One region of the Anaerosinus gibii genome, then DNA from elsewhere that is predicted to be linked to it. Evidence: predicted binding sites of a transcription regulator. Region 1 holds the regulator's gene; the other holds the start of a gene.
What was found. The regulator HrcA, encoded in region 1, represses chaperone genes, less so after heat shock. The targets are predictions, from matches to a motif close to TGTTAGCACTCNNNNNNNNNGAGTGCTAACA.

Region 1 (3,441 bases):
GTTGCCAATTCAGCATATTTCTGTGTATGGGTTAAAAGTGGAAGAGGGAACAGTCTTTGCAAAATTAGAAGAACAAAATAAACTTTTTTTGCCAGATGAAACATTGGAAGATAAAATGTATGAATTTGTAATGAAGCAGTTGCCGGAATTTGGATTTGAGCGCTACGAAATTTCTAACTTTGCAAAAGCTGGTTTTGAAAGTCGTCATAATTTGAAATATTGGCAGTGTTTGCCGTATATAGGACTGGGAGCAGCAGCACATTCTTGTTTTCAAAATAAAAGGTTTTATAATGAACAGCAGGTTGAAAAATATATACAAAAAATAAAATGGGAACGTAATGCAGTGGCGCACGAAGAACTTCTTAGTCATAAAGATAAAGTGGAAGAGTTTTGTTTTTTAGGGTTAAGAAAAAAAACGGGAATTAGTTGCCGAGAATTTATGGATACCTTTGGATATGAATTAAAAGATTTGTATGGAGATACTATTGAAAATTTAAAAAGAAAAAAATTACTATCCGAATTGAATGGACAAATTTTTTTAACTTCCTTAGGAATGAAATATGGTAACCAGGTTTTTTGTGAATTTTTATTAGATTCCTAAAGAAAATAAATAATAACGCCTTGACAATCGTATGAATGAGTGGTATTTTCTAATTAGACATTAGCACTCACTGGTGTAGAGTGCTAACAATAGGAGGTGGGAAGATGCTTGATGAACGAAAGCAGAAAATTCTTCGTGCGATTATTAATGACTATATTTCCACCGCAGAGCCTATTGGATCAAGAACGATTGCCCGTAAATATGACTTGGGGGTAAGTTCGGCGACAATTCGCAATGAAATGGCTGATTTAGAATTGCTTGGTTATCTGGAACAGCTTCATACGTCGTCTGGGCGTATTCCTTCGGTAAAAGGGTATCGGCTCTATGTTGATGACTTGTTAGCTCCTGAGGCTATTACAGAAAATGAAATGAATTTAATCAGTAACTGGTATAAGGCAAAAGCCAAGCGTGCTGAAGAAGTATTTCAAGAAACAGCTAAGATTATATCAAGGCTGACAAAAAATATTTCTTTAGTTTTAGCGCCACAGTTATCACAGGCAAATTTTAGGTATCTGCAATTTTTACCACTTGATGAAAAACGTGTGATTGTTGTTATTATGACTGATGCTGGTTTCGTTGAAAATAAATTGATGACGATACCGAAAGGTGCGGCAGTAGAAGATTTACAATTGATTGCTGGTGTTATTAACAAACATTTAGCAGGTCGTTCATTGGAATCTATTAAGCCATCCGTATTAAGAAAAATTAAAGCGGAAGTTATGGCTGATACTGATTTATTTGAGTGTGCGATTGATATGATTGCTCGTGCGCTGACAGTTGAAAAAAAGGAACGCCTTTATATGGGCGGAACTACACAGTTAATAAACCAGCCAGAGTTTCGTGATGTCGAAAAAATGCAAAATCTTCTTAATATGCTTGAAGAGGAGCAGCTCTTATGCGATTTATTAAACTCTCATGAAAATGAGCAGGGGATTATCGTGACAATTGGTCAAGAGAATAAGTATAGTGGAATTAAGGATTGTAGCATCATTCGTGCAACGTATAAATTAGAGGGGCAAGTCATTGGCTCGATTGCTGTTCTTGGACCAACGAGGATGGAATATGGCAAAGTAATGTCACTATTAGAATTTATGCACAACAATTTAGAAAAGATATTAACACAATACAAACTATAGGCATTGCCTATAGTACATAATAATTTCTAGTGTAGAAATGATGAAACTCTGATGATTTTGGAGGTTATAATTAATGGCGTTGAAGCAAGCGGAAAGCAGTGCTGAAGTTGAAGACAAACTAGCGGCATTGACGACTAATGTAAGTGCAATTCGGGCTGTAAAAAGTGCAGTAGAGGGCACAATTGGTCCTAAAGGACTTGATACAATGCTTGTGGATCGTGATGGTGGTGTAATCGTTACGAATGATGGCGTGACGATTTTAGAGCAAATGGAAGTAGATCATCCAGCCGCGCAAATGATGATTGCTATCGCTAAAAATCAGCAGGAGAAAGTTGGCGATGGAACGACGACAGCGACGATTGTTGCAAGCAGTTTAGTTTCAGAAGGCTTAGATAAAGTTATTCGGGGTGTTCCTGTAGCCAAATTAATTGATGGAATTGCCTATGGAATTCAATCATCCTTAGAGTTAATAGAAAGCTGTAGTCATAAAGTGGTCTCCTTAGATGATCCATATTTATACAATATTGCTATAATTGCTGGGCGCAAATATAATGATGTTGCGGATATGGTCATAAAAGCGGCAAAGCTTATAGGAAAAGATAAGCTTTGTGATGCAAAGTTTAAACTGTCAGATATCGTGTATTCACAAAATGGTGTAGAAAATGAAGTTTTTGGTGGTGTATTGATTCATCAAAAGCGAATGAATACTGAGATGCCGCATACATTAGAATCGGTTAAGATTTTAGTGATTGATGATGCTTTAGAGATTGAAACAATGAGCAGTGAAGCTTTGGGAACTGAAAGTGGATTTCAGCAATACATGAAACAGCAAGCTGAATTTAAAGAGAATTTACAAAAAATTATTGATTTAGGTGTTAAATTCGTTTTAGTTGACCGTGGAGTAAATTCTGATGCTGAAGAAGTTTTAACAGATGCAGGCGTTATGATATTAAGACGTGTGGAAAACGAAATCCTAAATCGGGTAGCAGAGCATGTTGGTGCCCGCAAGCTAAAAAGAACTGGGTTAAAAAAATCACTCAGTGAGTTAGAAAAATATTTAGGTTATGCCGAATCTGTAATTGAAGATGAAAAATTACAGCAAGTTCGCGTTCTTGGCGGCAAAGGAATACCGACAGCGGCAATATTAGTTGGTGCAGCGACGAAACAAATTGCTGGTGAAAAAGAGCGAATTGCGAAAGATGCTGCTTCAAGTGTTCAGGCTGCTGTAAAAGGTGGATATGTTGCGGGGGGCGGTGCTGCTGAAATTATGTTAGCACGCAACTTAAAAAGCCGTAAAAAGGAATTTGCAGGGATGATTGACTATGGAGTTGAATGCGTTGTGCAAGCGTTAAAGGCTCCATTGTCTCAAATAATAAAAAATGCTGGATATCATCCATTAGAAAAAGTGGAGGAAGTCATCGGTGCTCAATTTGACAAACAAAATGGAGCATTGGGAGTTGATTGTGATAATGGTAAGATTACTGATATGATTTCCAAGGGAATAGTTGATCCAGCATTAGTAAAATACTATGCTATAAAGAGTGCTGGTGAAATTGCAATTTCAATTTTAAGAATAGGCACGATTATAAGAAAAAAGAAATGCAAAGGTCAGGGAGAGTTACTTGACTGATAATTTAAAGAGGTGAAAATTTTTAATGGCTGAAGAAATAAAGAACCCTGTAGATGAAAATTTAGCGAGAAAAG
Region 2 (3,441 bases), 680 kb from region 1:
TACCTTCTTCAACTGCAGCACGAGTTGCATTTAATGCATCTTCAATACGAAGTTTCTTTTCTTTTAATTCTACTTCGGTAGCTGCACCAACTTCGATAACAGCTACACCGCCAGCTAATTTAGCAAGACGTTCTTGAAGTTTTTCTCTATCAAAATCAGAAGTAGTATCTTGGATTTGAACTTTGATTTGCTCTACACGCGCTTTGATTTGACTAGCATCACCAGCACCATCAACTACAGTAGTTTCTTCTTTATTCGCACGTACTTGACGAGCGCGACCTAGATCTTCAAGCTCTACACTGTCTAATTTACGTCCTAATTCTTCTGTAATTACACTTGCACCAGTTAAAACAGCTAAATCTTCAAGCATAGCTTTACGGCGATCACCGAAACCAGGTGCTTTCACTGCTAAAGCTTTAAATGTACCACGAAGTTTGTTTACAACTAATGTTGCAAGAGCTTCGCCTTCAACATCCTCAGCAATAATTACTAATTCTTTACCTTGTTGTACAACTTTTTCAAGTACAGGTAAGATATCAGCAATTGCAGAAATTTTACGATCTGTAATTAAGATATATGGATCATTGAATACAGCTTCCATTTTATCAGTATCTGTTACCATGTATGGAGAAATATATCCACGATCAAATTGCATACCTTCTACTACGGAAAGGCTAGTGCCCATACCTTTGGACTCTTCAACAGTGATAACACCGTCTTTACCCACTTTTTCCATAGCTTCAGCAATTAATTTACCAATTTCATCATCGGCAGCTGAAATAGAAGCAACTTGAGCAATCGCATCTTTACCTTCTACTTTATGTGCATTATTTTTGATTTCACCAACTAATGCAGTTACTGCTTTTTCGATACCTTTTCTGATAATCATCGGATTAGCACCAGCAGCAACATTACGCATACCCTCATGAATCATTGCTTGTGCAAGTAAAGTTGCAGTTGTTGTACCATCACCAGCAACATCATTTGTTTTTGTTGCAACTTCTTTCACTAATTGTGCACCCATGTTTTCAAATGGGTCTTCTAATTCGATATCACGAGCAATCGTAACACCATCATTTGTAATTGTTGGAGCACCAAACTTTTTGTCCAGTACAACGTTACGACCTTTAGGTCCTAAAGTTACTTTTACCGCATTGGCTAAAGCATCTACACCTTTTTCCAATGCACGGCGAGCTTCTTCATCAAACAAAATTTGTTTTGCCATTATGTATTTGCCTCCTATAAATATTTAAATAGTAAATAAAAAGAAATTATTCAACAATAGCTAAAATGTCTCTTTCGCTAACGATTAAATAATCTTGTCCTTGTGCTTTCACTTCTGTTCCAGCATATTTAGAGAAGATAACTTTATCGCCAACTTTAACATCTAATGCTACACGTTGACCATTATCTAATACTTTACCAGTACCAACAGCTAATACTTTACCTTCTTGTGGTTTTTCTTTTGCACTATCAGGCAATACGATACCACTTGCAGTTTTCATATCTCCTGCTACAACTTCGATAACAACTCTGTCGCCTAATGGCTTAATCATGTTGGTTTGCCTCCCTTTATTTTAATAAAATTATTATTATTTTGTTAGCACTCTTTATATGTGAGTGCTAATTACATAATTCATAATATATAATTCATTGCCAAAAATCAATAGCAATAAACAAAATTTTAGACTTTTTATAAAAAAAAATTTTTCAAAAAGTAATAAAAATCTATTATTCTTTTAGAATTTCTCCATTTTACTTCCTCATGCTAATTTTTACCCCAAATCCCTAATAGAATAGAACCCATACTAAAATTATATGATATTTTCTCCTTATTTATACATATAAAAATTACAATGAAATTATTTCAGCACATTTATTTTTAAAAAGTTCCATCTCCAATTTTTTATTAAGAATAAAACTATCTATTTTTTTTCAAAACTGAATCTATAATTGATTTTGCTACTTCCTTAATCGTTTTTCTTTTCGCCATACTATATTGCTGAATTCTTCTATATGCCTCACTTTCATTAATTCCATACGCATCCATTAGTATGCCTTTTGCACGATCAAGCAGCTTTCGCATCTCTAAAGAGTTTTTAACATCATCTAATTCTTGCTCTAATTGAGCAATTTCACGAAATCTTGAAATTGCAATCTCCATCGCCGGAAAAAGATTACTTTCTTTTACTGGTTTCACTAGATATGCTAAAACACCCGAATCTTTGGCACGATCAACAATTTCTTTTTGGCTAAAAGCCGTAAGTAAGAGTACGGGTGCAAGTTTTTCATTTGCGATCGTTTTCGCCGCTGTAATTCCATCCATCTCTGGCATTTTTATATCCATAATAATTAAATCCGGTTTATATTTACGAGTAAGATCAATCGCTTTTATCCCGTCTGTAGCCTCTCCAATAACCTCATGTCCAGCTTCCTCAAGAATTTCTTTTAAATCCATGCGAATAATAGATTCATTATCGGCAATTACAATTCGTAAACTCTCCATTTACCTGCCCCCTCCCATTTTTCTTGGAATATTTATGCGCGCATGTGTTCCTTTATCACTGTAAAGTTCAAATGTCCCACCTAAGTCATCTTCAATTAATGTGCGGACAATTTGCAGTCCTAAACTTTTTGATGCATGTTTTTGAAAGGTTTCCGGCAATCCTGTCCCATTATCATATAAGTCAATAAGATAATTATCGCTTTCTCTGACAATATTAAGTCCAATAACACCTTCATTACAACCAATAAATCCATGCTCAATAGAGTTCTGTATAAGTTCATTCATTACTAGCGCTAAACTACTAGCATGTTCAGATGGTAAAATAATCGTTTCCCCTTTAAATTTTGTTTCGAGCTTAAAGTCCGGTTCGAGCATATTCTGCATAACTAAATCAAGAATATTTTTTGCTACTTCAACTACATCAATAATTTCAGCATCTTGCTGAGATAGAAATTCATGGACAACAGAAATGCTCAAAATACGATTCACACTTTCTTTCAAGGCAGCCTTTACTTCCGGTGAATTTGTCCTTCTTGATTGCAATCTCAATAAACTAGCTATCGTTTGCAAATTATTTTTTACACGATGATGAATTTCTTGAATAACCGCAGATTTTATAATTAATTCTTTTTCTTTCTTTTTTAATTCCGTAACATCAGAAACAATAATAACTGTCCTAAATAATCTCTGATTTTCATAAATTGGTATACTTCTTTGAATTAAAACTAGGTTCCCAATTTCTAATTCCTTTTCATGCGGTCTTTGAACAAGTGTCGTTTCTTTTTTTATATGCATCGTAATTTCGCGATCAAACATATGATGTCCTACCATTTCACCTACACCAAGGACTTTATAGATACTTCTTGCTGCGGTATTAGCAAATGTAATCTTACTATGCTTATCTGTAATGACAATTCCATCACTCGCCGACAAAG

Region 2: groES (co-chaperone GroES) is a predicted target of HrcA. The motif match lies at 1,599-1,629, and genes of this name have one in related genera.

What each region holds. Positions count from the first base shown of each region.
Region 1 covers NZ_CP120678.1:1,569,498-1,572,938, reverse strand. Annotated here, with positions in the region: gene hemW (radical SAM family heme chaperone HemW) at 1-601, shown strand, start outside; gene hrcA (heat-inducible transcriptional repressor HrcA) at 706-1,737, shown strand; gene P3F81_RS07560 (TCP-1/cpn60 chaperonin family protein) at 1,811-3,367, shown strand; gene grpE (nucleotide exchange factor GrpE) at 3,393-3,441, shown strand, end outside.
Region 2 covers NZ_CP120678.1:886,777-890,217, reverse strand. Annotated here, with positions in the region: gene groL (chaperonin GroEL) at 1-1,225, opposite strand, end outside; gene groES (co-chaperone GroES) at 1,272-1,556, opposite strand; gene P3F81_RS04155 (ANTAR domain-containing response regulator) at 1,922-2,506, opposite strand; gene P3F81_RS04150 (histidine kinase N-terminal domain-containing protein) at 2,507-3,441, opposite strand, start outside.